Regions from separate parts of the Microbacterium awajiense genome, predicted to be linked through region 3. Evidence: predicted binding sites of a transcription regulator. Region 3 holds the regulator's gene; each other region holds the start of a gene.
The links. The regulator LexA, encoded in region 3, represses DNA repair genes until DNA is damaged. The targets are predictions, from matches to a motif close to TCGAACANNTGTTCGA.
Positions count from the first base shown of each region.

Region 1: the regulator LexA is predicted to act here: its motif matches at 7,743-7,758, upstream of ABD663_RS08550 (HNH endonuclease signature motif containing protein).
Region 2: the regulator LexA is predicted to act here: its motif matches at 5,826-5,841, upstream of ABD663_RS09710 (Rv2578c family radical SAM protein).

Region 1 is NZ_BAAAYU010000005.1:370,547-380,855, forward strand. It holds gene ABD663_RS08505 (M1 family metallopeptidase) at 1-311, shown strand, start outside; gene ABD663_RS08510 (4'-phosphopantetheinyl transferase family protein) at 271-912, opposite strand; gene ABD663_RS08515 (hypothetical protein) at 933-1,061, opposite strand; gene ABD663_RS08520 (diguanylate cyclase domain-containing protein) at 1,448-2,749, opposite strand; gene ABD663_RS08525 (SDR family oxidoreductase) at 2,828-3,715, opposite strand; gene ABD663_RS08530 (CsbD family protein) at 3,931-4,101, shown strand; gene ABD663_RS08535 (SulP family inorganic anion transporter) at 4,180-5,703, opposite strand; gene ABD663_RS08540 (PhzF family phenazine biosynthesis protein) at 5,815-6,681, opposite strand; gene ABD663_RS08545 (formylglycine-generating enzyme family protein) at 6,724-7,638, shown strand; gene ABD663_RS08550 (HNH endonuclease signature motif containing protein) at 7,769-9,049, shown strand; gene ABD663_RS08555 (enolase C-terminal domain-like protein) at 9,082-10,182, opposite strand; gene ABD663_RS08560 (carbohydrate ABC transporter permease) at 10,175-10,309, opposite strand, start outside.
Region 2 is NZ_BAAAYU010000005.1:650,754-661,062, reverse strand. It holds gene ABD663_RS09730 (hypothetical protein) at 1-603, opposite strand, end outside; gene ABD663_RS09725 (DEAD/DEAH box helicase) at 856-2,925, shown strand; gene ABD663_RS09720 (TetR/AcrR family transcriptional regulator) at 3,066-3,722, opposite strand; gene ABD663_RS09715 (alpha/beta hydrolase) at 3,793-4,683, shown strand; gene ABD663_RS09710 (Rv2578c family radical SAM protein) at 4,684-5,817, opposite strand; gene ABD663_RS09705 (M15 family metallopeptidase) at 5,927-6,958, shown strand; gene ABD663_RS09700 (polysaccharide deacetylase family protein) at 7,032-8,186, shown strand; gene ABD663_RS09695 (acyl-CoA dehydrogenase family protein) at 8,320-9,483, shown strand; gene ABD663_RS09690 (energy-coupling factor transporter transmembrane component T) at 9,581-10,309, opposite strand, start outside.
Region 3 is NZ_BAAAYU010000001.1:68,812-79,120, forward strand. It holds gene ABD663_RS00350 (prolyl oligopeptidase family serine peptidase) at 80-2,002, opposite strand; gene ABD663_RS00355 (hypothetical protein) at 1,999-3,450, opposite strand; gene lexA (transcriptional repressor LexA) at 3,500-4,180, opposite strand; gene ABD663_RS00365 (LysM peptidoglycan-binding domain-containing protein) at 4,449-4,811, shown strand; gene ABD663_RS00370 (histidinol-phosphate transaminase) at 4,834-5,919, shown strand; gene hisB (imidazoleglycerol-phosphate dehydratase HisB) at 5,916-6,521, shown strand; gene hisH (imidazole glycerol phosphate synthase subunit HisH) at 6,518-7,168, shown strand; gene priA (bifunctional 1-(5-phosphoribosyl)-5-((5-phosphoribosylamino)methylideneamino)imidazole-4-carboxamide isomerase/phosphoribosylanthranilate isomerase PriA) at 7,223-7,969, shown strand; gene ABD663_RS00390 (SseB family protein) at 7,966-8,724, shown strand; gene ABD663_RS00395 (pyridoxal phosphate-dependent decarboxylase family protein) at 8,785-10,224, shown strand; gene ABD663_RS00400 (DUF1844 domain-containing protein) at 10,261-10,309, opposite strand, start outside.

The sequences.
Region 1 (10,309 bases), on a different contig from region 3:
CGGCGGACATGTTCGACGACCGCGTCTACAAGCGCGGCGCGCTGGCGGTGCACGCGCTGCGGCTCACCCTCGGCGACACCGCGTTCTTCGCGCTGCTGCGCACCTGGACCGAACGCCACGCCCACGGAACGGCGACGACCGAGGACCTGCTCGCGCTGGTCGCCGACGAGTGGGGCAGCGGCGTGGTCGGGGTGCTGCGGCCGTGGCTGTACTCGCGGGCCCTGCCGGATCTGCCGGCGGTCGCGGGCGACGACGGGGTCGCGGCGCCCATCACCGCCCCGCTGCCGCGGGTGGGACGCGGGCCACGCTGACGACGAAGCCGTCGGGCCCGTCGAGGGTCGTCGTCCGCACGGGGTGACGCCTGCCGGGAATCGTGGCGAGGAACTCGCCGGGGTCGGGCCCCGGATGTTCGTGCACGCGGTCGGGGGGCACGCGCAGGCCACGGCCGTCGGCCTTGAGGGCGGCTTCGATCCGTGTCCACCCGGCGAGGTCGGGAGCACGGCGCCCGGCGAACAGCGGAGCGAGGTCGCGCAGCATCGTGGCGGGGTGACCGCGTTCGACGTCGACGCCGACCGCAGGGGCGGATGCGATGGCTGCGGCGGCCGCGACCACGAGACCGTCCGTGTACGCGACGCTGAGAGCGAGCCCGTCGGCTCGGGGCGCGCCGTGCGGGCCGCCGCACCTCTCGCACACGCTCTCGATGAGGATGCCGTCGTGGCCGAGGTCGTGCGCGAGTGCGCCGAGCAGGTGGCGCCCGACCGCGAAGGCCGCGCGGCGACCGGGCGGCAACGCACGGAGCCGGTCGATCTGCGGGCGGCCGAACGGCTCGACGACCTCGAACGGGTCCGCGTCGGTCGCGTCGGACGGCATCCACCGCACCGTCACGTCGTCCCAGCGAACACCGTCCCTCACGGCGTCAGCCTACGGAGTCGTCAGTGCACAGGCTGCAGCACGGCGATCGCTCGATCGAACAGCAGCGTCTGCTCCACCTCGACGGCACGGTCGTAGCGGGTCCCCCGCAGCGCGACGAAAACGGCGCCGACGACGTCGACGTACCCCACGACGGACCCGCCGACGATGACCTCGTATCGGTCGAGATCGACCCGATGCCAGCGGGCGCCGTCATCGTGCGAGGTGGACTCGGTCGCAGCACTCGGCGGCGCGGTACTCGGCGGCGCGGTACTCGGCGGCGCCGTTCGCAATGGCCTCGATGTCCGACGCGGGCCCGGTACGACCGTGACCATCGCCACTTCCCCTCCGATGTCGCGAAACTCCCCACCTGCGGGCAATGTTCCTCCTGCGACCCCTGATCGGCGAGGGGGTTGACAGGCAATCCACCGAGAGTTCACATCGTCGTAGCGTGCGGTCGGAGTTCCCGACGCCGCGTCCGGGTGCGTCGCGCCCACCGTGAGACGGGAGTGCGTCTCTCGGTGCGAGCCCCGTCGAGTCAGCCGACGATGCCGACGGCGACCCCGTTGCCGCCTGCGGACTTGGCTCGGTACATCGCCTGGTCGGCGGCACGCACGAGACGATCGAGCGTGAGAGCATCGTCCTGCGACGCGACGACCACGCCGACGCTCGCACCGAGAGCGGCATCCACGAGGTCCTCATAGACATCGCGCAGCCGTTCGCAGATGCGCCGCGCCATGTCATGGGCCTCGTCGCGGCTCGGCACATCCGCGATGACCACGAACTCGTCGCCGCCGTACCGCGAGACGAGGTCGTGCTCGCGGACGATCGCGCGCAGGCGCTGCCCGACCTCGCGCAGCACCGCGTCGCCGCAGTGATGGCCGTAGCGGTCGTTCACGGCCTTGAACCCGTCGACGTCGACGAAGATGACGGCGATGGTCCCGGTCGTCGTCGCCGGGACCGCCCGTTCGAGGGCGCGCCGGTTCGGCAGGCCGGTGACCTCGTCGTGCATCGCGGCGTGGGCGAGCCTGGCTTGGAGTCTCATGGTCGCAAGCGCCTGCGCCCCCTGCCCGGCCAGGGCTTCGGCGAGCGGCGCCGCCTCCTGGTCGAAGACGCGCTCGTGCGAGAAGAACGTGATGATGGCGCCCAGCACCTCTTCGCCCAAGCGGATGGGTGCCGCGAGGATCGCGTGGACCCCCGCGCGCCGCATGGAGTCGCCCAGTCCGGGGACCAACGCATCCGCCTCGTCCGGCGCGCTGACGGTGACGACCGCCTGCGCGCCGTCGACGAGGCCGACGAGCGCGCTCGCAGTGGAATCGTCGAGTGGCGATCGACCGGCCACCTGCTCCGCGCCGCGGTCGTCTCCGGTGAGCACGACCACCGCGTGCTCGGCTCGATAGGCGTTCTCGGCGGTCTGCGCGAGGATGCCGGCGAGTTCGGTCTCGCCGGTCGCGGTCGACAGCGCGATCGACGCCTCGATGATCAGCGCGAGCCTCGATGCCGTGCGATCGGCGAGCGCGTACGAGGCGCGCAGTGCCCGCAGCGCCCGGTACCGCTCGGTCGCCTCTGTGACGACGAGCAGATCACCGCCGGGCTGCGGGTGTCGGCTCACCATCACGGCCCGCTCCGGTGCAGACACGTGCCGCATGATGAGGGGCCCCGGCCACTGATCGCCTTGGAACAGATCGTCCTCGACGTGGATCAGGATGCTGCTGAGCGCCCGCCCCCGCAACGCGTCGAGCGTTCGCGCCGACCACGCCGCGAACCACGGGTTCGCGTCGACGATCATGTCGGTCTCGGAGGTGCGGATGACCCCGAACGGCTGAGCCTCAGGCTCCACCCCGCTCATCGTGCCTCCGCACTCCGCGTTGGACGGACGCGACGGTCCTCACGATAGCGGGGCGCACGGCGGGATGCGTCACAGTGGGCGACCGCCCGTCACCGGAATGATGGCACCCGACACATACGATGCCGCCTCGCTCGCGAGGTACACGTAGGCGCCGGCGAGTTCGGCCGGCTGCCCCGCCCGCCCGAGCGGGGTGTCGGCGCCGAAGTTCTGCAGCTTCTCTTCGTCGAAGCCGGTGGCGGGGATCAGAGGCGTCCAGATGGGTCCGGGTGCGACACCGTTGACGCGGATGCCGCGCGGACCCAACTCGGCGGCGAGTGCTTTGACGAACGCGACCTGCGCTGCCTTGGTCATCGCGTAGTCGATGAGTCCGGGCGACGGGTCAAAGGCCTGGATGGAGGTCGTCACGATGATCGATGCCCCGGGGCGCAGGTGCGGCACAGCCGCACGCGCCGTCCACATCAGTCCGTACAGGTTGGTGCGGAACACGCGGTCCATCTCGTCCGTCGCAAGATTCTCGAGCCCGTCGCGGTCCTTCTGGTAGGCGGCGTTGAGCACGAGCACGTCCAGTCGACCGAGGCTCATGAGCGTCTCGGCGACGATCGACGTCGCGAAGTCCTCGTCGCGCACGTCGCCCGCGAAGGACACCGCGCGTCGCCCGGCATCTTCGATCAGCTCGCACACGCCCATCGCATCCGGACGCTCCTCGGGCAGGTGGGCGATCGCGACGTCGGCACCCTCGCGTGCGAACGCCAGGGCGACGGCACGGCCGATCCCCGAATCGCCGCCTGTGATCAGTGCCGACCGGCCGAACAGTCGATCTCCGCTCGGATACGTCTGCTCGCCATGGTCGGGCGTCGGTCGGGTCTCGTCGGTCATCCCGGGCTGACCCTGCTCCTGGGTCGGGAAGTCCGCCGTCGTGTACTTGGTGCGCGGGTCCTGAGGTTCCTCGCCGGTCACGGGCACTCCTCTCGTCAGCTCGAACAGCAACGCCGAAACGGTATGACGGACACGTGCCCGGCCGGGAGGGGGTTGACGTGCGACGACGACTCACCTAGAGCCCAATACATCGTTGCGGCTCGGGATTCAAGCGCCTTCATCCTCGCCGCACGCAGAGTTACGTTCTCTGAGCCGACCGGACACGATCCGGCGCCGAAGAGGACAAGGAGATCACCATGGGACTCGACGACAAGATGCAGAACACCGGCGAGAAGCTGGGCGGAGAGGCGAAGGAGGCGGCCGGCAAGGCCACCGACGACGAGCGTCTCGAAGCCGAGGGCAAGACCGATCAGGCGAAGGCAGACCTCAAGCAGGCGGGCGAGAAGGTCAAGGACGCCTTCAAGTAGGCCGATTCGACCGGGCGGGCGGGCGCCACATCCGGTGCCCGCCCGTCCGTGTGCGGCGAGCCGGCCGCAGACCGCTCCTCAGTGACCGTCGCCCGAGCCTCCACTGAGCCGCCCATGCAGATCCTGCGTGGCCTCGTTCATCCCCTCGAGCACGACCCGCTTGCCACGGGACTCGTAGCGGGTGACGATCGCATCGAGCGCGGCGACCGTCGAAGCGTCCCAGATGTGGGAGCGCGACATGTCGATGACGACCCGTTCGGGATCATGCGAGTACTCGAACAGGGTCGTCAGGTCGTTGCTCGACGCGAAGAAGAGCTCGCCGTCGACCGTGTAGCGCACGGTCGGGACGGAGGCGTCCTTGTCGACCTCGCGGGTGACGCTCACGAAGTGCGCCACGCGGCGCGCGAACCCGACCATCGCGGCGATCACTCCGACCACGACGCCGATGGCGAGGTTGTGGGTCCACACGGTGACGACGACGGTGACGACCATCACGAGGGTCTCGCTCTTCGGCATCCGTCGCAGGGTCGACAGCCGGATGCTGTGCCAATCGAAGGTCGCGACCGAGACCACGATCATCACGGCCACGAGCGCCGCCATCGGGATGACGGCGACGACGTCGCCGAGGACGAGCACGAGGATCAGCAGGAACACCCCCGCGAGGAACGTCGAGATGCGCGTGCGCGCTCCCGACGCCTTCACGTTGATCATCGTCTGACCGATCATCGCGCAGCCGCCCATGCCGCCGAACAGACCCGACAGCACGTTCGCGGCGCCCTGGCCGAACGCCTCGCGGGTCTTGCGGGAGTGGGTGTCGGTGATGTCATCGACGAGTTTCGCCGTCATGAGCGACTCGAGCAGGCCGACCACGGCGACCGCGGCCGCGTACGGGCCGATGATCCCGAGGGTCTCCCACGTGAGCGGCACGTTCGGGATGAACAGCTCCGGCAGCGTCTCGGGCAGGGTGCCTTGATCTCCCACCGTCGGCACCGCGATGCCGAACACGACGGCCGCGCCGGTGAGCAGGATGATCGCGACCAGCGGCGCGGGCACCACCTTGGTCCACAGCGGCATGAGGTACATGATCAGCAGCCCGATCGCGACCATCGGATACACCAGCCACGGAACGCCGATCAGCTGCGGCACCTGCGACACGAAGATGAGGATCGCGAGCGCATTGACGAACCCGACCATGACGCTGCGCGGGATGAACCGCATCAGCTTCGCGACCCCCAGGGCGGCCAGCACGATCTGGATCGCGCCGCCCAGCAGCACCGTCGCGATGAGGTAGTCCATTCCGAACTCGCGCGCGACCGGCGCGACAACGAGCGCGATCGCCCCGGTCGCTGCGGTGATCATCGCGGGTCGACCGCCGAGGAAGGCGATCGCGACGGCCATCACGAACGACGAGAACAGGCCGACGCGCGGATCGACCCCGGCGATGATCGAGAAGGCGATCGCCTCGGGGATGAGCGCGATCGCCACCACGAGGCCCGCGAGCACTTCGCGCGTGAGGATGCGGGGGCTGCGCAGGGCCTGCAGCACGGTGGGCTCGATGCGATAGCGAGCCGCCGGGTCGGGGACTGAGATGACGTCGGTCATGGACGCTCCTTGACGGGGTCGGACACAGGGAGGGGCGCGTCGTCGCGCAGGCGCCGGAGCGCGGAAACGGTGGGGATGCCGCACCCGCAGAGCGCGGGGGCCGCGGCCAGTCTAACGGCGGGTCCGGTCGGGGCCGATGGTGTGGGCGGCGCCGGCCACCGAGATCGCCGTCGAGTCGGGCACGGCCGAGATCACCAGCCGGCACGGCACGCCCATGTCGACGCCCTGGTGGAGCACGACCTCGGAGCCCTGCGGCAGCGACCCGCGGTCCCGGAGGTAGGCCCCGAACGCCGCCGCCGCGGCACCCGTCGCGGGGTCTTCGCGCACGCCGCCGGGCGGGAATGCATTGCGCACGTCGAAGACGCCCTCGGCCCGCCGGTGGAAGACGTGCACGGTCGTCCACTCGCGACGCGCCATCACGTCGGCGAGCGCGTCGTAGTCGTAGTCGAAGCGCGCGAGGCGTTCCCGGTCGCGGAGCCCGATGAGCGGATGCCTGTTGCCCGCCGACCCGACATGGGGCGGGAATCTCGGGTCGAGGTCGTCGACCGCCCACCCGAACGCCGACCGGAGGTCGTCGAGCTCCGCCTCGGTCATCGGCGCCGAGGAGGCCGGCGGCGACACGAGGGCGGCGATGATCTCGTCGCCCTCGCGGCGGGTGACGACGTCGACAGTGCCCGCGGGAGTCTGGAAGCGCATCGGTCCCGCGCCGTGACGCTCGGCGATCGCGACCGCGGTCGCGATCGTCGCGTGCCCGCAGAAGGCGACCTCGGCGAGGGGGCTGAAGTACCGCAGCACCCCTTCACCGCCGACGAAACTCGACAGGAAGGCGGTCTCGGAGTACCCGACGTCGGCAGCGATGCCGAGCATGGCATCGTCGGCCAGCTCGTCGGCCGTCAGCACGACGCCTGCCGGGTTCCCGCCGACGGCGTCGCTCGTGAACGCCGCATACCGCAGCACCGCGACGGGGGATGAGCTCACGAGGCGACGGTACACCCCCGCGCACCGGGCTACGGTGGAGCGGTGTCAACGTCTGATCACGACCTCGTCCCGATCCCGGCGGGATCGTTCCTCATGGGCTCGGATGACTTCTACCCCGACGAGCGGCCCGTCCACGAGCGGGCGGTCGAGGCGTTCCTCATCGACCGGTACCAGGTGACGAACGCGCAGTATGCGGCGTTCGTCGACGACACCGGGTACGTCACGGTCGCCGAGCGCGACCTCGACCCGGCGGACTTCCCCGGCGCCGACCCCGCCGACCTCGTGCCCGGCGCGATGGTCTTCACCCCGACGTCCGGACCGACGGACCTCGGGAACTGGCGCAACTGGTGGCGCTGGCAGCCGGGGGCTTCCTGGCGGCATCCGTTCGGGCCCGACTCGACGATCGACGACCTGATGCAGCATCCCGTGGTGCACGTCGCCTATCCGGATGCGGTCGCCTACGCCGACTGGGCCGGCCTGCGGCTGCCGACCGAGGCCGAGCACGAGTACGCGGCGCGAGGTGGACTCGAGGGCGCGCCGTTCGCGTGGGGCGATGAGGCGTATCCCGGCGGCGAGGCGCAGGCCAACTCGTGGCTGGGCCGGTTCCCGTACGACAACCGGGGCGTCGGCGGCACCGCACCCGTCGGCTCGTACCCCGCGAACGGTTACGGGCTCTTCGACATGATCGCCAACGTGTGGGAGTGGACGAGCGACTACTACACGCCCCGGCACCTGCGCCTGTCGGACAAGCCCGTCGACGCGGGCAAGCGGGAGAACCTGCTCGCCGCGGCGAGCGCGCAGGAGGGCTTCCCGCAGATTCCGCGGCGCGTGCTGAAGGGCGGTTCGTTCCTCTGCTCGCCCGACTACTGCCTGCGGTTCCGGCCGGCGGCGCGTTCGCCGCAGGCCGAGGACACCGGCATGTCGCACGTCGGGTTCCGCTGCGCGCGCGACGCCTGACCCCGGCATCGGCGCCGGCGAGACGAAGCATCGTGGGCAGCAGTCCGGCGCCGGCCGCGACGCGTTCATTCGAGCTCCTTCCCGAAGTGCTGCTGGTCGCAGTGTCGCAGGTATGTTCTAATGTCGATGTATGGCGAACGTGCGGATGGTGCCCTACGACGGGGAGTACCCGGATGCGCCGCCGGATGTGTACGAGCTCGTTCCGCCGGATCCGATCGATCTGATCTGCGACGCGGATGCGGTGCTGTGCATGATGGCCGCGGACCGGTTGGAGCGGATCGCGTCGGCTCGCGAGTCCGCGGTCACCGGTGTGACGTATGGGGCGTCGATGGAGATCGCGCTGCGGTCTTTGCGGCTCGAGATCGCCGCCGCATTGCGGATCACCGAGTACGCCGCGGACCGGCTGCTGGACCTCGCCGACGCGCTCACCTCGCGGTACCCGGCGGTGCTCGAGGCGTTGGGTCGGGCGAACATCACCCAGACCCATGCCGAAGCGTTCGTCGACCTGATGCGCGAGGTCGAACCCGACCTGCAGGACCAGCTCGCCGCGGAGGGGCTCGCGTTGGCGGAGGAACTGCCGGTCGGGTCCTTCCGACGGGCGTTCGGTGACCTCATCGCGGCCGTGCGGTCGGTGACGCTCGCGGAACGTCACGCGTCCGCGGTCACCCGGCGACGGGTGGTGTACCAGGACGATGTGGACGGGATGGGGTGGCTGTCCATCCACGGCCCCGCCGTCGAGCTGAAGGCGGCGCACGGTCGGGTGTCGGCGATCGCGAACCCCATCGCCGCGTGCGGGGACGACGACCGCACCCTCGACCAGGCCCGTGCCGACGTGGCCCTGGACCTGCTCATCGACGGCACCACCGCCCACCTGCCCGACACCGCGCGAGGGATCCGCGCGACCGTGGCCGTCACCGTCCCGGTGCTCACCCTCCTCGGCGTCGACGAGACCACCCCCGCGACCGTCGACGGCATCGGACCGATCCCCACCGACAAGGCCCGGGAACTATGCGGCAACTCAACAGGGTGGATGCGGGTGCTCACCCACCCCGAAACCGGCGTCGTCGTCTCCGTCGGACGCGACACCTACACCCCACCAGCCGACCTCGCCCGCCTCGTGAAATGGCGGGCAGGACACTGCATGGCACCCGGCTGCGGGAAACCCGCCGCCCAGTGCGAAATCGACCACACCATCGCATGGGAACACGGCGGCACCACCACCGAGGCCAACCTCGCCCCCTTGTGCAAAGCGAACCACACGGTCAAACACCACGGCAACTGGACGGTACGACAACAACCGGGTGGGATCCTGGAATGGACCTCACCCACCGGACGCATCTACACCGTCCACCCCGAACGGCGCACACCCACCTTCACACCCGTCACCAACGGCACCGACCCACCCTTCTGACCGAAGCGCCGGCAGCCTGCTGACGCGGCCCGTCAGGCATCGATGCCGTCGGGTGCCCCCCACGCGGACCACTCCGCTTCCCAGCCGACGCCCGCGGCCGTCGGCGCGCGCACCAGCCCGTCGGCGCCGACCGCACGCTCACGCTCTACGACGGAACTCGATACGAGCGACTCGTAGTAGGTCGTATTCGAGATAGACATGCACAAGTGGGTGTTGACCAGGCCGCCCCCATGCACTTCAGCGCGGAGCAGGAACGAATCGGCGAGATGCGCGATCCGCATCGCGCCCGTCACACCCCCTTTCAGCGCCGAACTCGTACGTACCGCGGCCGCACAGCCGGAGGCGATGAAGTCGCCGGTGTTCATGTGTGCGCCACCGCTCGTCTCCGCCACGAGAAGTGGGATGTCCACGCGGTCGGCGAGTGCCTTGTACGCAGTGACGCTGTGCTCGCGCATGGGCTCTTCGTACCAGAGGTAGCCGTAGTGGCTGAGTGCCCGGCCGACGTACAGCGCATCGGCGAGGTCGAAGCCGGCGGAACCGTCGTACATGAGATCCATGTCGTCACCCACGCGCTCGCGCAGCGCCCCAGCGAGCGCGGCGTCCTTGCGAGGGTCACCCCACGCGTGGAGCTTGATGGCGGGGTACCCGAGGTCGCGGCACTGATCGGCGACGTCCAGAAACTCCGGGATGTCGTCGAACGTCACCGTCGACGCATATGCGGGGATCGACTCACGGAACGAGCCCAGAAGCATGTACAGGGGCACGCCCGCGGCCTTCGCACCGATGTCCCACAGGGCGACGTCCACGACGCCGAGCAGGTGCAGCGGCATCGATTCGATGCGATCGATCTCCCAGATCCGGTGCCAGAGGTACTCGCGCGCCAGCGCATCCTGGCCGACGAGCTCGCGTCGCAGCCGTCGCTCGACGACGTCGTTCAGGATGACGCCGCGCCGGCTGTGCGCGAAGCCGCGCAGTCCCGAATCCGTCGTGACGACGAGCCATCCCTCGACTCCCGCGCCGTCGGAGCCGGGCAGTCCCTGGCGCCAGACGAACGCCGGCGACACCGCCGGAGTGTCGACGAGGACGACCTCGACCGAGGCGATGCGATGCTGCGCCGAGTCGGGTTCAGCCACGAAGACCGCCTCCCATGAGGTCGGCGCTCTTGAGCACTGTCCGCTGCGCGACGATCAGGACGATCATCACGGGGGCCATCGAGATGATCGTCGCGAGGATCAGCTCGGGCAGCCCGATGTCCGCCGA
Region 2 (10,309 bases), on a different contig from region 3:
CTCGAGCCCGTAGCTGTCGGGTGCGCCGTCGTGATCGACGATGAGAGTGAGGGATGCCGTCGGAGGCGGCAGGGGAGCGTCATCGGTCGTCGCCCACACGAAGCTCGAGATCATGTCGCCGACGCCGTCACCGCTCGCGAACAGGTCGACGATCCATTCCTCGGCGGGTCCCGCGGCGCTCAGCGACCACCAGCCGTCGCCCAGGTCTACCGGCTCGTTCACAGTCGTGCGCGCCGTGCAGTAGTCGTCCGAGCTGCGCTGCGACACGTACAGCTGCGCGAATTCCTCGACGGGGACGAACACCAGCACCTCGTCGGGGCTGCCGACCGACGGAGGATCGGGGTCGTGTCCGTCGGCGCAGCCGGACTGCCAGCACCACGAGGTCGGTGCCAGACGCAGCTCGCTGTCGTCGTACCGGACGACGAACGGAGGCGGCCCGCCCGATGACTGCCCATGGACGAGCGTCTGCGTCGGTTCGGGCAGCCCGCCGGGCGTCTCGCCCGGCGTGCGCAGCGACGCGCATCCTGTCATCCCGACGGCGACCAACGCCGCGGTGAGGGCCGCGACGGCGGCGCGCCGCATCCCGAGCCGATCGGTGCCCATGCCTGCAAGTGTCGCCGCACCCGCGATCGTCTCGCAACGCGGCGCGGAGGCTCTTCACAGCCGACGACCGCTAGGCTTGCGCAGTCGGCTCTGGACACCGCGTTCGCGGAGGGTTTGTGAGTCCAAGGGGCCGATGGTGAGCGCCGATCGGCGCACATGACCATCACATGAATGGCCCCGGCCGACGATTGTCCGGGATGCCCGCTGAGCGGGCGCTGTTCTCGTGCGCAGAGAACCCAGAAGGACACACCCATGCCCAAGAGCAAGAAGCCGGCCGGCGGCCGCGCCGCGAAGAACTTCGAGCCCCGTTACGGATCGAAGACCAGCCACCAGGACCGCAAGCGTCGTCCGGGTGAGTCGTCGTCGGGCAAGCCCGGCAGCAAGAGCCCCGGCCACCGCGGGTACCGCACTCCCGAAGAGGGTGCACCGAAGCGTCGCTGGACGGCGCAGGAGCGGGCCGGCCGCGACGAGGCGCGCGGCATCCGCACCCGCGCCCACCGTGACGACGACCGTCGTCCTTCGCGCGGCGACCGCGACGACCGGCCGCGTCGCTACGACGATCGCGACGACCGCCCCCGCTACCGTTCCGACGACCGTCGCCCGCAGAGCGGCGACCGCGACGACCGGCCGCGCCGCTACGACGACCGACCGCGTCGTGACGACCGCGGCGACCGATCGAACCAGCGTGATGACCGTCCCCGTCGTTTCGACGATCGCAACGATCGCCCCCGTCGCGACGACCGCAGCGATCGTCCGCGCTACGAGGATCGGAACGATCGTCCCCGTCGTTTCGATGATCGCAACGATCGCCCCCGTCGCGACGACCGGAACGACCGTCCGCGTCGGGACGACCGCAGCGAGCGTCCGCGCTACGAGGATCGGAACGACCGTCCGCGCCGCGACGACCGGAACGATCGTCCGCGTCGGGACGACCGGAACGACCGTCCGCGTCGGTATGACGACCGCGACGACCGCCCGCGCCGCGATGACCGTCCTCGTCGCTTCGACGACCGCACCGATCGTCCGCGCCGCGACGACCGCGCCCCCGAGCGCACGCGCACCGCGGCCGAAGAGGCCCGCGTCGACGTCGTGCACGAGCGCCTGCAGGCCGAGGCCGTCGACGCCGAGCAGGTGGCGTCGCTCGGGTTCGCCGACCTCGGTCTGGGGCAGAACATCGTGAAGGTCCTCGCCGATCTGGGCGCCGAGCATCCGTTCCCCATCCAGGCGGCGACGGTCAGCCCCATCCTCGAGGGTCGTGACGTGCTCGCCCGCGGGCGCACCGGCTCGGGCAAGACCATCGCCTTCGGCGCGCCCGTCGTCGAGTCGGTGCTGCGCTCGCAGGCCGGCCAGCGCCGCGAGTTCGGCCGCAAGCCGAAGGTGATCGTGCTCGCGCCGACGCGTGAGCTCGCGCTGCAGATCGATCGGACGATCCAGCCCATCGCGCGCAGTGTCGGACTGTTCACCACACAGATCTACGGCGGCGTTCCGCAGGCCCGCCAGGTCGGCGCGCTCAAGAAGGGTGTCGACATCGTCATCGGCACCCCGGGGCGCATCGAAGACCTCATCGAACAGGGCAAGCTCGACCTCTCGGAGGTGCGCATCGCCGTGCTCGACGAGGCCGACCACATGTGCGAGCTGGGCTTCCTCGAGCCGGTGCAGCGCATCCTGCGCAAGACCGAGGACGGCTCGCAGAAGCTGCTGTTCTCGGCCACGCTCGACCGCGAGGTCGCGGCGCTGGTCGACGAGTTCCTCGTCGACCCGGCTGTGTACGAAGTGGCCGGCGAAGACCAGGACGCGAGCACGATCGAGCACCGCGTGCTCGTGATCGACCACCGCCGCAAGGCCGAGATCCTCGAGTCGCTGGTCGACCGCGAGGGCAAGACCCTCGTGTTCGCGCGCACGCGCGCCTACGCCGAGATGCTCGCCGAGCAGTTCGACGACGCCGGCATCCCGGCCCTCGCCCTGCACGGCGACCTCAACCAGGCCAAGCGCTCGCGCAACCTCGCGAAGCTCACCGACGGCAAGGTGCGGGTGCTGGTCGCAACCGACGTCGCGGCCCGCGGCATCCACGTCGACGACATCGACCTGGTCGTGCAGGCCGACGCGCCCGACGAGTACAAGACGTACCTGCACCGGTCGGGCCGCACCGGCCGCGCCGGCCGCGAGGGCCGCGTCGTGACGCTGGTCACCCGCCAGCGCCGCCGCCGCATGTCCGAGCTGCTCGACCGCGCCGAGATCGAGGCTCCGTTCGACGAGGTCTCGCCCGACGACGACCTGCTCGAAGAGATCTCGGGCCGGCAGCTGGATCCGGTCGCCGGCTGATCGCGTTCCCAACTCCTGAGTTCTTGGTCGGCTTCGGCGCTGTCGGCGTCTGCCGAGCCGGTTTCGGCCCAGAACTCAGGAGTTGGGCACGGCGGTCCGCGGATGCGAACGTCGGGTCACGGGGTCACGGGGTCACGGGGTCACGGGGTCGCGCGTTCGTCCAGCGGCGTGAGCACCGCGTCGTCGGCGCCGAGGGCCCGCAGCCGATCGCGCACCGCGGCGGCCGCGCGAGCGTACGGCTCGTCGGTGTCGCGCAGCAGCGAGCGGGTGTTGGCCGCATCGAGCAGCGCCGTGATCTCGAACGCGAGCTGGGCGGGATCGCCCAGACCCGGCACCTCTGGCCTCGCGTATCCGAGCGAGATCGCGAGATAGGTCTCCCACGTGTCGAGCGCGTCGGTCACAGCGTCGCGCACGGGGCCGGGCTTGGAGTCGAACTCGACGGATGCGGCGGCGAAGAAGCATCCGCCCGTGAAGACGCGACCGCGTGAGTAGTCGAGCCACGCCGCGACGAGAGCGACCACGCGCGAGAGCCCGCGCGGCGTCGCGGCCCGGGCCGATTCGATGACGGTCGACGTGAACCGAGCGCGTGCTGCGGCGACCGTCGCGAGTTGCAGCGACTCCTTCGAGCCGAAGAGGGTGGCGACGCCGCTCTTGCTCTGCCCGGCGGCTTCGGCCAGGCGCCCGATGCTCAGCCCGTCGAGGCCTTCGATCGACGCGATGTCGATCGCTTCGGCGAGCACGATGCGGCGCGACTCGTCGCCGCGCGCACGTCGCCCGTCGATCACCCCTTGCGTCATGCACCAAGTATACGTACGATCGTTCGTACAGACAATACGAACGATCGTACGTATATCGAAGGAGACGAGGATGCGGATCATCGAGCAGGTCGTGACCGGAGCGGTCAGAGGGGTTCAGTCGGTGTCCGCGAGTGCCGCGGCGTCGCTCGCGCTGCGCCTCTTCATGCGTGTGGGCACACGGATGCCGCTGCGCGACGAGGACGAGCCGACGATGTCCACGGCGACGCGCTGGGCGATCCCGCTGCCGGGCGTCGATGGCCGTGGCGCCGTCGCGATCGCCTACGAGTGGGGGCGCGGCCCCGAGACGGTCGTACTCGTGCACGGCTGGCAGGGACGAGCGAGCCAGTTCGCGCCGATGGTGCGCGAGCTGCGTGCCGAAGGTCTTCGCGTCGTCGCCCTCGAGATGCCGGCGCACGGTGAGGCGCCGGGCGAGCGGACCTACCTCCCCGACTTCACCGAAGCCATCGCCGTGGCGCAGCGGCGGTACGGGCCGCTGCACGGACTCGTCGGGCACTCGTTCGGCGGCATGGCGGTGCTCACGGCGCTCGCCGACGGCATCGACGTCGATCGGGTCATGACCGTCGCGGCGCCCGCCGAGGCGGCATCCGTCTTCGGCGCGTTCCGCGATCGGCTCGGCATCGACGCACGCACCGCCGAGATCACACGCGCGCGCTTCGCCGACCGCTACTTCGACGGTGCGGATCCGTTCGCGTGGGCCTCTGCGCTGCGGCGTCCGCTGCCGCCGACCGACCTCGTCTTCGCGCACGATCGCGGCGACCGGCAGGTGCCCTTCAGCGAAGCGGAGCGGCTCGGAACGGCGCATCCCCATGCGGCGCTGCTCGCGCTCGACGGCACCGGACACTCCCGCATCCTGCGCAGCGACGCCGTGCTGGATGCGGCGTTGGCGCTGTTCACCGCACCGGGCGGCGAGCAGCGCGCGACCTACGCTGCCGCGGCGTGATCAGAACAGCCGATCGTCGGCCGCCGGTCGTGGGTGCGAGGCAGCACATCCGCGCGACGTGATGACGATGGGCCCGGGCGCCGCCGGACCGTCGGGTGCCGACCCGGTCAGGGCGCCGATGCGCGCGGAGCGGCCCGCGAGGCCGGCGACGGCATCGCCTCGGGGAGAGTCGTCTTCGGCTCGTCCGTCGAGACGGTGGGCGCGCAGCAGCGGGCGCACGCGCCGTGCGAGCCACGTGCGGTAACCCTTCGGTGCGGTCGCAGACGCTCCCGGATACAGACCGCGGTACGACGACACGAGCTCGGGATGCTCGCGCTCGAGCCACTGCAGGAACCACTGCTTCGCGCCCGGCCGCAGGTGGAGCGCGCCGTAGACGACGCGCTCGGCACCCGCGTCGCGGATGCGTGCGAGGGCGTCGTCGAGCGCGGACACCGAATCGGTGAGGTGCGGGAGCACGGGCATGAGGAACACCGTCACGCGGAAGCCGGCCTCGGCCGCCGCGCGCACGGTCTGCAACCGTGCCTCGGTCGTGGGGGTGCCGGGTTCGACCGACTTCTGCAGCGCGTCGTCGAAGACGGCGATCGACATCGCGAGCGAGACGTCGACGGTGGATGCCGCATCGGTCAGCAGCGGCAGGTCTCGCCGCAGCAGTGTGCCCTTCGTGAGGATCGAGAACGGCGTTCCCGCATCGGCGAGCGCGGTCGCGATCTGCGGCATCAGCCGGTAGCGCCCCTCGGCGCGCTGGTAGGGGTCGGTGTTGGTGCCCAGCATCACGGGCTCGCGCCGCCACGAGCCCCGTGCGAGCTCTCGACGCAGCACGTCGGCGACGTTCACCTTGACGACGACCTGAGTGTCGAAGTCGCGCCCGGCGTCGAGGTCGAGGTACTCGTGCGTCGCTCGGGCGAAGCAGTATGAGCACGCATGCGAGCATCCCCGGTACGGGTTGACCGTCCAGTCGAACGGCATGCGCGATGCTCCGGGGACGTGGTTGAGCGCTGACTTGCACAGCACCTCGTGGAAGGTCACTCCCGCGAAGTCGGGCGTCGTCACCGAACGGACCAGGCCGTCGAGACTCTCGAGGCCGGGAAGTGCCGCGGCATCCGCCACGCCCAGCTGTCGACCCTGCCACCGCATGCCGACAGTCGAACACATGTACGAGTCGGAGTCAACAGCAACGCGCATCGGATCGGATGTATCGACACCTCGAATTCCCGCGCGCCGACCTCTGGCACACAATGGCTGTGTGACGGTGCCGCCCGAGAATCCGCCCGGCCGTCGAGACGCGCCGGAGGGCGAGCTGCTCGACGGACGCGGGGCCGAGCCGCGGCATGCCGGGCGGGCGCGCGCGACGGCAGCGCTCATCCCGATCGTCGGGATCGCCGCCGTTGTCGTGCTCGTGTCGGCGGCGGCCATCACGTGGGCGACGACATCGGCTCCGCGCGACGACGCCCAGCCGTCGTCGGCGCCGCGCTATGTGCCTGCCGAGACCGTGACGAGTCTGCCCGTCCCCGACGTCACCCAGACGCCCGCCGCGGAAGATCCCTGCGCGCTCCCCGATGTCGTCGCTGCGCTCGACGCCGGCGACGACCCCGCGGTGATCGCCGCCGTCGGCGGGGGTGAGGCGTTCCGCGCGGCGGTGGCCGCCGGATCGCTGTCGTGCGTGAGTCTGAGCGACGCCGACCACGTCTGGGTCGTCGTGAACAAGCACCGCCCCCTCGACCCGATCGATCTCTGGCCCGCCGACCTCGTGGTGCCCGAAGGGGTGAGCAACCTGGTGGCCGCAGGCCTGCGTCCGGCGGCGGCGGCATCGCTGACGGCGATGGCGGACGCCGTGCGTCTCTCCGGCGCCGGCGAGATCGGGATCGCGAGCGCGTTCCGCTCGTACGGATCGCAGCAGGCCACGTACGGGCGGCACGCCGCCGAGCGCGGAGTCGCCGGAGCCGACGCCGTCAGCGCCCGCCCGGGCTACAGCGAGCACCAGTCGGGCCTCGGCGTCGATGTCGTGCCCTGCGGCAGCGGGTGCGGGACCCTCGACGATGTCGCGGGATCCCCCCAGGGGGCGTGGATCGTCGAGCACGCGTGGGAGTTCGGCTGGATCGTGCGCTACGAGGAGGGCCGGACAGACATCACCGGGTACCTGCCGGAGGCGTGGCACCTGCGCTACATCGGCCCGGAACTCGCCCGTGCGTACCACGAGGGCGGGTGGCGCTCCCTCGAGGAGTTCTTCGGCCTGGAGGCGGCTCCCGACTACCTGGATCGATCCCCGTCTCGATGACTCAATCGGACGTGGTCTTCCGCTAGAATTCCCGCGACGTCGCTGGGGGCGTCCAGGCCGGCTGGGGTGGGTCATGGGGATGAACAGAGCCGCGGACTCGGTGCGGCGACGGCGCAGGCGCCGTGCCGCGGCGATCGCGGTCGGAGCGGCATCCGTCGTGCTGATCGGCACCGCGACGACCGTCGGCATCGCGCTCGCGGGGGGAGGTGCCGCGCCGCTGCCGACGCGCACCGCTGCGGCGGCCGAGACTCCGACCCCGACGCCGACCCCCACTCCGCTGTCGCCGGCCGAGCAGCTGCTCGCAGACAGCGACGATCCGGATGCCTGTGCCGTGAGCTTCACCGGCGAGGGCATCGACCTGGACCCGATGATCCAGACGTCGGGCGCGCTCTATCACGCGCTGCCGATCCCGCCGCGCGACGGGCTCGTGTTCGCGGGCTGGTACGCGACCGCCGAGGATGCCGCCGCCTACGCGGTGCCCCAGCGCATCAACGGCGCGGACATGGTCGCGTGCACCGACCGGCAGCAGACGCTGCACGCCGCGTGGAAGACGCCCGAGGAGGTCGCGGCGCTCGACGTCGGCGTGCCGATCCTCATGTACCACCAGTTCACCACCAAGCCCGAGGGCGAGAGCGGGTGGCTGCGCGGCAACTTCGCCTACATCGGCGACTTCGACGCCCACATGGCCTACCTCGCCGACAACGACGTCTACCTGCCGACGTGGGACGAGCTGAGCGCCTTCATCGACGGGCGGCTGTTCATCCCGAAGATCTGCGTGATCGTCACCGACGACGACGGCGACGCGACGTGGACGAACCTCGCGGCGCCCGTTGTCGAGAAGCACAAGATCCTGTCGACGTCGTTCGTCATCACGTCGGCCTATCCCGGGCCTGCGCCGAACCCGTACGTGATCCAGCGCTCGCACACCCACGACATGCACACCGCCGGTGCGAACGGGCAGGGCCGGATGGTGAACTGGACCGCTGACGAGATCGCCGCAGACATGGAGAGGTCGGTCGACGTGCTCGGCGGTGTCCGCGAGGTCATGGCCTATCCGTTCGGCCACCACAACGAGACCTCCAAGGAGGGCCTGCGTCGAGCGGGTTTCGAGATGGCGCGGACCGTGGAGTGGGGATACGTGCGGGTCGGCGCCGACAAGCTCGCACTCCCGACCGTGCGCATCAACTACGGCATGGGTCTGCCCGACTTCATGGCGATCATCAACTGATGACGGCATCCCACAATCGCGGCATCCGGTACCGCCGGATGTGGCACGGAATCCCACAACGGGACCGGCTCGGCGGGCGGACGTCTGCATAGAATCACAACGGCGATGCTGCTGCCCACCCGAGAGGACGGTCATGGAACGGGACATCTACGACGAGGATCACGACGCATTCCGCGATGTCGTCAAGGAGTTCATCAAGCGATACGCGACCGAGGAGAAGCGGCGCCAGTGGGACCGCGACGGCGAGGTCGACCGCGAGACCATGCTCGCCGCAGGTGAGGCCGGCATCATCGGCCTGGCCGTTCCCGAGGAGTTCGGCGGGGCAGGAATGCTGCAGGACTACCGGTTCCGCGCGATCGTGATGGAGGAGGTCATCGGCGCCGGCCACGGCTCGCTCGCCGGCGCGCTCGGCATCCAGGACGACCTGGCGGTGCCCTACATCGTGCACATGGGCACGCAGGAGCAGAAGGAGAAGTGGCTGCCGGGCATGGCCACCGGCGAGATCCTCGGTGCCCTCGCGATGACCGAGCCGGGCGCCGGCTCCGACCTGCGCGGCATCAAGACCACCGCCAAGAAGGTCGACGGCGGCTACATCGTCAACGGCGCCAAGACCTTCATCTCGTCGGGCAAGACCGCCGACATCGTCGTCACGTTCGTCAAGACCGGTGAGGGCACCCGCCCCGATGCGTTCAGCCTGCTGATCCTCGAGGACGGCATGGAGGGGTTCGACCACAGCAAGAAGCTCGAGAAGATGGGCTTCCACGGCTGGGACACCGCGGAGATGTCGTTCAGCGACGTCTTCGTACCCGAAGAGAACCTCATCGGCGGCAAGGAGGGTCTCGGCTTCATCCAGCTCATGATGAACCTGCCCCTGGAGCGCCTGTCGATCGGGGTGGCCGCTGCGGCCGCGGGCGAAGCCGCCTTCGCCTGGACGCGCGAGTACGTCCTGAGCCGTGAGGCCTTCGGCCAGCCCATCGCCGACTTCCAGAACACGCGCTTCACCCTGGCCGACATGGCGACGACCGTGGATGTCATGTGGGCGTACGTCGACCGCGCGATGATGCTCTACAAGGACGCGAAGCTGTCGGCCGAAGAGGCGGCCAAGGTCAAGTTCTGGACCACCGATCGCGAGGCCGAGCTGCTCGACGCCGGCGTGCAGATGCACGGCGGCTACGGCTACATCACCGAGTACCCGATCGCCCGCGCCTACCTCGACGCCCGCGTGCACCGCATCTACGGCGGCACGAACGAGATCATGCGCGACCTGGTCTCGCGCCAGATCGTCGGCAAGAAGTAGTCGGTTTCCGCAGGCTTCGGCCGACATCGCCGCGCCGTCGGGATTCGGCGTGCGACGGCGATCCTCGACCGGGATGCCGATCCTGCAGCGCGTGCCCTCAGCCCAGGCCCCACGGGAAGAACACCGCGAAGATCGTGGCGGATGCCGCGAAGAACGCGAGCACGAACACGGTGTCGCGGGTGCGCCACGGCACGAGGTGGCGCTCGGTGCGATCGGGGAAGGCGCCGAAGGCGCGGGCGTCCATCGCCAGACCCACTCGTTCGGCATGGCGGATCGCGCCAGCCAGCAGCGGCACGACATAGCCGAACCAGCGGGCGAGGGCTGCGAACGGCCCGCGTCCGCCGTGTGCACCGCGCACGCGGTGAGCCTGACGGATCACCTCGAGCTCGTGGCCGAACCGCGGCACGAAGCGAAAGGCCGCCAGAGCGGTGTAGCCGACGCGGTAGGGCACGCGCAGCTGCTGCACCGTCGCCCGCACCAGGTCCGGTCCTGACGTCGTGAGCCCGGCGATCAACGCGAGGGCGACCATCGCGGCCAGGCGCACGGCCGTGGCGTAGCCGATCGCGAGGGCGCCCGCGTACAGGCTCCAGGGGCCCAGCTGCAGCACGAGTGCGGTGTCGTCGACCAACGCGGCATCCGTCCACGCGGCCAGACCCGCACCGAGCAGCACGATCGCAGCCGGAAGGCCGACCAGCAGGAGCATCGCGCTGCGCGCCGCGAACCGAGACCCGACCAGCAGCACCGCGTACGCGAGCGCGAGCATCGCGAGCGGCGTGATGAGGTCGCGCACGAACACGAGCACGATGATCGCCGGCACGACCGCTGC
Region 3 (10,309 bases):
TTCCGTCGAGCGGACCCGAATGCACGCCAGACGCGGCGTGTCGCGGGCATTCGGGTCCGCTCGACGAGGGGCGGGGGGGTCAGGGGGTCGACAGGTCCAGCGGCGCGATCCCGGACGGGGCGAACCCGAAGACGGCCCCGAGGAACGACAGCTCGCTCTCGAGCGCGTCGACGACGGTCTCGGCGCGACGGAAGCCGTGCCCCTCACCCGGGTACAGCACGTACGCGTGCGGCACGCCGCGGGATGCGAGCGCGTCGCGGATCGCCTCGGCCTGGGAGGGGGGCACGACCGCGTCCTCCGCTCCCTGCAACAGCAGCATCGGCACGTCGAAGCCGTCGGCGTGCGTGAGCGGCGAGCGCTCGATGTACAGTCCCTCGGCTTCGGGCAGCGGACCGATCAGCCCGTCGAGGTAGCGCGCCTCGAAGTCGTGCGTGTCGGTCGCGAGCGTGCGCGCATCGCCGACGCCGTAGCGCGAGATCCCTGCCGAGAAGGCATCCGTCCGCGCGATGGCGCACAGCACCGTCCACCCGCCGGCCGAGCCGCCGTCGATCGCGATGCGCGCCGGATCCGCGCCGGCATGCCCGCGTGCCACCGCCGCCACGTCGTCGACGTCGACGACGCCCCACATGCCGCGCAGGCGCTCGCGGTACGCGCGGCCGTACCCGGTCGAGCCGCCGTAATTGACATCGAGCACACCGATGCCGCGACTGGTGAAGTACGCGATCTTGCCGGATGCCGCGCCGCCGACGTGGCTGGTCGGTCCGCCGTGCACGAGCACGATGTACGGCGGCTTCTCGTCGTCGGCACCCGAGAACACCGGGTTGGTCGGAGGGAAGTCGAAGGCGTGCACCGGACCATGCGGGCCGTCCACGGTCACCTCGCGGGCGATCGGCGTCCACTCCGGCTCCCACGCGGGAGTGCCGCCGTGCACCAGCAGGGGGTCGGCGGGGTGGTCGACGTCGACCACCCACAGCCCGGGGGCGTGGGCCGTGGTGCCGGCCACCAGGACGCGCGTGCCGCGGACGTCCTCGATCGAGGCGCCCGCGATGACGCCGAGATCGAGCTCGGACTCGACGCCGGTGGCGGGATCGATCACGACGACGCGGTCGCGCCCGTGGGTGCGCACCGCGACGATGCGGCCGTCGTCGAGCGCGCCGTACCAGCGCAGCCCCAGCACCCACAGCGGTCCGCCCGTGTCGGCATCCGCCTCGGCGACCGGCGAGTGTCGCAGATCCGCCGTGAGTCGCAGCCGCCAGAGGTTCCACCGTCCGGTCGGGTCGTCGCTGTAGAGCAGGTCGTTCTCGCCGATCCACGTCGGCTGCAGCGGCGCGCTCGCGCCTCCCGCGACGGTGGCCCACTGCACCACGACGCCGTCCTCGAGGCGTCCCACGCGCAGCTCGGTCGTGTCCCACGGCATCGAGGGGTGATCCCACGCGACCCATGCGAGGTGCGACCCGTCGGCCGACAGTGCCGGCTGGGCGAGGAAGTCGCTGTCGGCCGCGACCGAGATCAGTGCGTCCGCGTCGAAGGCCGCGCGACCGTCGAGAGGGATCTCGACGATGTCGCGCACCGGAACGGGGGCCCGGCGGTGGTCTTCGCGCACCGCCAGCAGGCGGCCGGAGGCGACGACCAGTCCGCCGAACCGCATCGACGAGTCGGGCGGCGTCAGCGGTTCGGGCTCGCCCGCACCGGGGGCGAGCACCCACACCCGCTGATCGGCCTTCTCGACGAACAGCAGGCGGCCCTCGGCATCAGCTGCCCACGACCCACCGCCGTACTCGTGCACGCGCGATCGCGCGTTCCACGGGGCGGGAAGGACGACGGATGCCTCGCCGTCGGCACCCCGGCGGAACACCCCCGTGCGTCCCGCCTCGGCGGGCACGGTCATTCCCCACCAGATGTCATCGCCGACGAAGCGCGCTCCGTCCACACGGGGTGCGGATGCCGTCACCTCCTCGGCGCTGAGCGGGGAGGGCCAGGATCCATAGGGCAGCGTCGTCACGCCTTTACGCTACGACCTGTCGCGTCGGCGTGGGCGGCCTCGGTCTCGTCCGCTGCGGCTTCCGTCTCGACCCCCTCGGCCTCTGGCGGCGCTGCCGCCACCACGGGGTCGTCGTCGGGCGAGCGCTGCACCAGCACCGCGACCAGCCACACGAGCAGGGCGAGCACGACGACGAGGATGACGTCGCCGAACGAGAGCGGGCGCAGCAGGAAGAGCGAGAGGATCGCGATCACCAGGATGATGATCCTCACCAGCACGCGCTGACGGTACATCCACTCGCCGAAGGCGCCGGTGTCCAGTCCTCGTCGACGCAGACCGGTGCGCGCGCCGGCCGACAGCGACGCGGCGAAGCCGCGCACCCGCGCGGCCGACGACCATCTGCCGGCGAGCCATGCGGCGACCGCGATGACGAGGCCGAGGAACACCAGCACGACGGCCGTGTCGCGCATCGCGCCGACCACCGTGAAGAAGATGGTGTCGAGCGTGCGCGAGGGAATGCCCAGATTGCCGGCGCTCAGCCCCAGCACCGCGCCCGCGGCAGTGAGGCCGATGGCCAGCGCCCCCGAGCCGAGTGCGAGGGCGATCCCCACGCCCATCGATGCGGTCGAGCGTCGACGGGCGATGAGGATGCCGGCGATCGCCAGCGCCAGTGCGACCACGGGCAGCCACCAGCCGACTGTGACGGCGAGTCCGTAGACGGTGCCCACGATCACCAGCGCGTCCGACTGCGCGACGATGATCGTCGTGTCGATGGCCGGGATCGCGGAGGCGAACCCGAAGCCCTGCTCGACGAGACGGTCCTTGAGCTCATCGACGATCGGTCCGAGCTCGATGCCGACGGCGCCCGATCCGTCGATCGTCACGGCGCCGCCCTCGTTTCCGGTCGCGGTGGCCACAAGCGCCCGATGACTGGCGATCAGTGCACGCTGCCAGACGGCTGCGAAGGCATCCGACTCCACGATGCGCGTCACCGACGTGTCGATGAGGCTCTGCACTCCCGACACGGCCGGCGCCCGCAGCAGGTTCAGCGCGGAGATGGCCGAGGGCGGAAGGTCGAGCCCGGCGATGCCGTCGAAGACATCGTCCGTGATGCCCTCGATGTCGACGGATGCGTTGATCGCCGCGGTGGTCTGATCGATGACGAGCTGCTGAACATCGGGGTCTTCGGCGAGCGGGGCGAAGGTCTGGACGAACGCCTCTTCGCTCACCAGCTCGGTGCGCGCCCAGGCGCCCACGACCGACAGCGGCACCAGGATGCCGGCGAGCACGATGCACACGGCCGACAGGATCGCACGCCAGAGGCCGGGTCGCCGCTCGCGGGCAGGCGGCTCCGTCGTCGGCGGCTCGCCCGTGTCGGCAGCGGCGCGCAGCCGCTCGTTCTCGGCCTCGAGTTCGCGGATGCGCGCGGCGAGATCGACGGTGTCGGACGAGTGCGAGGAGTTGGCCATGCGGCCATTCTGGCGGATGTGGGCAGCCGCGCGGGGAAACCGCTCCGGATCAGACGGCGCGCAGCACGGCGACGACTTTGCCGAGCACGACGGCCTCGTCGCCGAGGATCGGCTCGAACGCCGAGTTGCGGGGGAGCAGCCATGTGTGGCCGTCGCGCTGACGGAATGCCTTCACGGTCGCCTCGCCGTCGAGCATGGCAGCGACGATGTCGCCGTTGACGGCATCGGACTGCACGCGCACGACCACCCAGTCGCCGTCGCAGATCGCCGCGTCGATCATCGAGTCGCCGACGACCTTGAGCATGAACAGGTCGCCCTTGCCTACCAGCTGGCGGGGGAGCGGGAAGATCTCCTCGATCTGCTCGTCGGCGGTGATCGGCACGCCGGCGGCGATGCGACCGACCAGCGGCACGAGTGCGGCGTCGCCCACCGCGGGGGCGGTGTCGGCGGGGTTCTCGGCCGCGGTTCCCGGCAGGTCGATCAGCACCTCCATGGCGCGCGTCTTCCCGGCGTCGCGGCGCAGATAGCCGCTCAGCTCGAGCTGGTTGAGCTGGTGGGTGACGCTCGACAGCGACTTGAGGCCGACGGCATCGCCGATCTCTCGCATGCTCGGCGGGTAGCCGTGACGCGCGATGGATCGCTGGATGACCTCGAGGATCGCCATCTGCTTGTCGCTGAGGCTGCGGCGGCGTCGCGTCTGCGGCTTCTCGCGCCCGATCGCGTCGTTCATGTCGTGCTCCCGTCTCGCCGCCCGTCACCGTCGACGACTGCAGCGGTCTTCGAATGTCGGAGGTGCGTGATGTGGTGTTCCCATCGAAACGGTATCCGATGGTCGGCCCCACGCGAGCGAAGCGCCCGCGTGTCGTGTTCCGAACATCGAGACCCGTTGTCGAGGTTGACAGAACGAGTGTATCGAAGATAGCTTCGGAAAAGAGCTTCGCATCCGGCCCTCCCGGCCGAGTGCCGGATGCGAAGCTCTCACCGCAGAAGGAGGAGACATGACCGCGATCGCGCTTTCCGCACATCCGACGATCCGCACCACCCGACTGCGTCTCACCGTGCGAGGTCGTCGCGTGCTGGCCGCCGTCGCGGCCCTGCCCGCCGCGGCCGCCCTCTCGTTCGCGATCATCGGCGGCGGAGCCGCGATCGCCGGTTCCGACGACGGGGCGCCGGCCGCCTCGTTCCAGACCGTGACCGTCTCGTACGGCGAGTCGCTGTGGTCGATCGCCGAAGAGGTCGCCCCCGGCGCCGATCCGCGCGACGTGGTCTATGCCATCTCCCGTCTCAACGCCCTCGACGGCGCCGCACTGCAGGTCGGGCAGACGCTCGCGATCCCTGCCGAGTACGCGGCCGACCGCTGAGGCCGCGCCCTAGCATGGAGCGGTGACAGCTCGACTCGACGACCTTCCGATCCGCGATGATCTGCGCGGGCAGACGCCCTACGGTGCTCCCCAGGCTCCGCTGCCGGTCGCGCTGAACGTCAACGAGAACACGCATCCGGTCCCGGAGGACGTCGCCGATGACATCCTCGACGCCGTCGCCCGCGCCCTCGGCGAGGTGAACCGCTACCCCGACCGGGAGTTCACCGCGCTGCGCGAGGCGTTCGCCGAGTACCTGGGCCACGGTCTCGACCGCGACGGCATCTGGGCGGCGAACGGATCCAACGAGGTACTGCAGCACGTGCTGCAGGCCTTCGCGGGCCCGGGGAGGACCGCGTTCGGCTTCGCACCCACGTATTCGATGTATCCCCTCCTCGCACGCGGCACCGGGGCCGAGTGGATCTCCGGCGGCCGCGCGGCGGACTTCTCGGTCGCGCCCGAGGATGCGGCATCCCAGGTCGCCAACGCCGCACCGGACGTCGTGTTCCTCTGCGCGCCGAACAACCCGACCGGTACGCCTCTGGACCTCGAGACCATCGCCGCCGTCTACGACGCCACCGACGGCGTCGTCGTCGTCGACGAGGCCTACCAGGAGTTCGCCCCGCGTGACACGCCGTCGGCGCTCACGCTGCTGCCCGGACGCGAGCGCATGGTCGTCTCGCGCACGATGAGCAAGGCGTTCGCGTTCGCCGGCGCGCGTGTCGGCTATCTCGCCGCCGACCCCGCTCTGATCGACGCTCTGCGACTGGTGCGGCTGCCCTACCATCTCAGCGCGCTCACCCAGGCGGCCGCGACCGCGGCGCTGGGGCATGCTGAGACCATGCTGCGGATGGTCGACGACATCGTCGGGCAGCGCGACCGCATCTCGGCCACGCTCGACGCCCTCGGCTACGAGCCGTACGAGTCCTGGACGAACTTCGTGCTGTTCGGCGGGGTCGATGATCCTCGCGCGACCTGGCAGGCGCTGTACGACCGCGGCATCCTCATCCGCGATGTGGGCATCCCGCACCACCTGCGGGTCACGGCCGGCACCGAGCAGGAGTCGACCGCGTTCCTCGACGCTCTCGCGTCGATAGACTCGGCGGCATGAGCACCCACCGCGCGGCCGCGCTTCGACGTGCCACGAGCGAGTCGACCGTCGAGCTCGAGCTCGATCTCGATGGGTCCGGTCGCAGCCGCATCGACACCACGGTGCCGTTCTTCGACCACATGCTCACCGCCTTCGCGAAGCATTCGCTCACCGATCTGACGGTGCGCGCCTCGGGCGACACCGACATCGACGCCCACCACACCGTCGAAGACGTCTCGATCGTGCTCGGGCAGGCGATCGGCGAGGCGCTGGGCGACAAGGCCGGCATCTCGCGCTACGGCGACGCGCTCGTCCCGCTGGATGAGGCGCTCACCCAGGCGGTCGTGGATCTGAGCGGTCGCCCGTTCCTGGTCCACACCGGTGAGCCCGACGGCTTCGAGCACCACCTCATCGGTGGGCACTTCACGGGCTCGCTCGTGCGCCACACGTTCGAGGCGATCGCGTTCCACGCCGCCATGACCGTGCACGTGCGCGTGATCTCGGGGCGCGACCCCCATCACATCGCCGAGTCGGAGTACAAGGCGTTCGCGCGGGCGTTCCGGCAGGCCAAGGCGCTCGACCCGCTCGTCGACGGCGTGCCCAGCACCAAGGGCGCTCTATGACCTCCAGGCCGCTCGTCGCGGTCCTCGACTACGGCTCGGGCAATGTCCACTCAGCCGTCAAGGCGCTCGACGCCGCGGGCGCCGATGCGCGACTGACCACGGATCGCGCTCTCGTCCTCGAGGCCGACGGCCTGGTCGTGCCCGGCGTCGGCGCGTTCCGGGCTGTCGCCGACGCGCTGCGCGCGACGCGCGGCGACGAACTCATCGACCGCCGATTGGCCGGCGGACGACCTGTGCTGGGCATCTGCGTCGGGATGCAGGTGCTGTTCGAGCACGGCGTCGAACGCGGCGACGACACCGAGGGACTGGGCGAGTGGCCGGGAGCGGTCACCGAACTCGACGCGCCGGTGCTTCCCCACATGGGCTGGAACACCGTCGAGGCGGGGGAGGGCTCCGTGCTGTTCCGCGGGATCGAGCACGAGCGCTTCTACTTCGTGCATTCCTTCGCCGCCCGGTCATGGCAGCTCGACGTTCAGCCGCCGTTCCCGCAGCCCACTCTGACCTGGTGCACATACGGCGGGCCGTTCCTCGCCGCCGTCGAGAACGGACCCCTGTCCGCCACGCAGTTCCACCCCGAGAAATCGGGGGAGGCCGGCATCCGCCTGCTCTCCAATTGGATCGGCGGGCTCCGCAGGGCTACTCTCTGAACTCGTGCCGTCCGCGGGAGCACCAGACACCGCCCGAACCCCGCGCCAGGAGCCATGAACGATTTCGCGTCCAGCCCGGAGCTGATCCTGCTTCCCGCCGTCGATGTCGCCGGGGGGAAGGCGGTCCGCCTCACCCAGGGTGAAGCCGGCAGCGAGACGAGTTACGGCGACCCCGTCGACGCCGCTCTCGAATGGGTCCGCCAGGGGGCCGCGTGGATCCACCTCGTCGACCTCGATGCCGCGTTCGGCCGGGGCAGCAACACCAAGGTCCTGCGCAAGGTCATCAACCAGGCCCGTGGCGTGCAGATCGAGCTGTCAGGCGGCATCCGCGACGACCGCTCCCTCGAGGCGGCGCTCGACAGCGGCGCGGCACGCGTGAACCTCGGCACCGCGGCGCTGGAGAACCCCGAGTGGGCCGCCGACGTGATCGGCCGCTACGGCGAGTCGGTCGCCGTGGGGCTGGACGTGCGCGGCACCACGCTCGCAGCGCGGGGATGGACCCGCGAGGGGGGCGACCTGTGGACGGTGCTCGACCGCCTCGAGGCCGCCGGGTGCAGCCGGTACGTCGTGACCGACGTCACCAAGGACGGCACCCTGCGCGGACCCAACCTCGAACTGCTGCGCGAGGTGACCTCGCGCACGCCCAAGCCCGTCGTCGCGTCAGGCGGAGTGTCGAGCCTCGACGACATCGCGGCGCTGCGCGAGCTCGTCCATCTGGGCGTCGAGGGCGCGATCATCGGCAAGGCCCTGTACTCGGGCGCATTCACCCTCGCCGAAGCCCTGGACGTGGCCGGACGGTGACCTCGCACGGCGATTCCGCCGGTGTGCCCTGGGAGGGGCGCAGCTTCGACGCGAATCCGCACGCGTCCGATGACGGCTCCGCCGACCCCGCGCTGGCCGCCGCACTGGCGTCCTTCCGCGCCGGCCACGGGTCGCAGCAGCAGGTCGTCGATGCCGTGCGCCGCGCTCGGCTGCTCATCCCGCTCGTCGCCGAGAAGGGCGACGCCGGTATCGGCGCGCACGACCTGCCCGTCGACAAGACCCAGGAGCTCGCCATCGCGACGGTGGCGGCGCCGGACGGTCGTCGTGTGCTGCCGGTCTTCACCGCGGTCGACACCATGGCGCGGTGGGATGCCGCGGCACGGCCGATCCCGGCGGACGGGCGGCGCGTGGCACTGTCGGCCTCGGCGGACGACACCGACCTGGTCGTCATCGACCCCGGCTCCGACACCGAGTTCGTGCTGCGTCGTCCCGCGGTGTGGGCGATCGCACAGGACCAGCCCTGGGAGCCTGCGGCGACCTCGCCCGAGGTGTTCGCCGGCCTGCAGGAGAGCATCGGCGGTGAGCTCGCCGTGCTCGACCTCGCCGTCGAGCAGGGCGATCCGCAGGCGCGCCTGCGCGGTCCCGAGCTGATCGTGCGCCTCCACCTCATCCAGGGCTTGGAGCCCGACGAGCTGGATGCCGTGCTCGCACGTCTGGCGAAGCGGTGGTCGTCCGATGACCGCATCGCCGTGCTCGTCGACTCGCTGACCGTCAAGCTGGTGCGGGCCGGCTGATCCGGATCGGCCCTTGCGGCACCTCCGACGCCGGGCCAGGATCGCGAGCGGAGGTGCACCATGACCGAGGGTGAACGGGACGGCTACGCGCCGTTCGAGGGCGCGCTGGATGCCGCGCATGCGCACGCGCGCCACTGGCTGACCACGAGGGACGAACGGCCGATCCGCCCCGACACCGACATCGACGGCATGCTCGCCCGCATCGACCGCACGCTCGCCGATGCGGGGCGCGATGCGGCATCCGTCGTCGACGAGCTGGCTGAGATCGCCGAGCCCGGGCTCATCGCGATGGGCTCGCCGCGGTTCTACGGCTTCGTGATCGGCGGGGCCTACCCGGCCGCGGTGGGCGCCGACTGGCTGGTGTCCGCCTGGGACCAGAACACCGGCTCGCGTCAGCCCACGCCCGCTGTCGCAGCGCTGGAGGAGGTCGCCGGCGCGTGGCTGCTCGACCTGCTGGGACTGCCCGAGCGCAGCGGCGTCGGCTTCGCCACCGGGGCCTCGGCGGCGAACTTCGCGTGTCTTGTGACGGCGCGCGATGCCGTGCTCCGCGACCGCGGCTACGACGCGTCGACGGGCGGTCTGCAGCAGGCGCCCCGCATCCGGCTGCTCGCCGGATCGGCCGTGCACACGTCGGTGGTGCTCGCCGGCCGGCTGGCGGGGCTGGGCGCGCCCGAGGTCGTCGGCGCAGACCGTGAGGGGCGCATCGACGTCGCGGGGCTGGAGCACGCGCTCGCCACCGACACCGGGGCCGCCACGATCGTCGCGCTGCAGGCGGGCGATGTGCACTCCGGCGCCTTCGACGACTTCGTCTCAGCGATCGCGGTCGCCCACGAGGCCGGAGCGTGGGTGCACGTCGACGGCGCGTTCGGGCTGTGGGCCGCGGCGAGCCCGCGGCTGCGTCACCTCGCCGAGGGCGTCGACGGTGCCGACTCGTGGGCGACCGACGCCCACAAGACACTCAACGTCCCCTACGACTGCGGGGTCGCCATCGTGCGCGACGAGGCGGCGATGGCGGCGTCTCTCGGCGCCCATGCCGCCTACCTGCCCGCGGTCGCCGCCGTTCCCGATCCGTACGATCGGGTGCCCGAACTCTCGCGGCGGGCGCGGGGGGTGCCGGTGTGGGCGGCCCTGCGCGCGCTGGGCCGAGACGGCGTCGCCGGCCTCGTGGACGGCCTGGCAGGTGCGGCATCCGCGCTCGCCGATGGATTCCGCGCCCTCGACGGGCTCGAAGTGCTCAACGACGTGGTCTTCACGCAGGTGTGCCTGGCCGCGAGCACCGACGAGCAGACGCTCGCCCTGGGGGAGTGGCTGCGCGACGAGGGCACCGTCTGGGCATCGTCATCGCACTGGAACGGTCGTGCCGTGGTGCGATTCGCCGTGAGCAACCACGGCACCGACGCCGAGGCGGTGCGCCGCACGCTCGATGCCGTCGCCCGCGGAGCGGCGGCCGTCGGAGGGCTCGATACACCGCGCCTGCGGCGCGGCGCGGCTCCTGAGTAGGAGCGTGCCGCGTGTATCGAGGGCGACCCTGCCGCGTCAGGTGACGGGGCCGGTCCACTTCTCGCCGGGACCCTGACCGATCGCG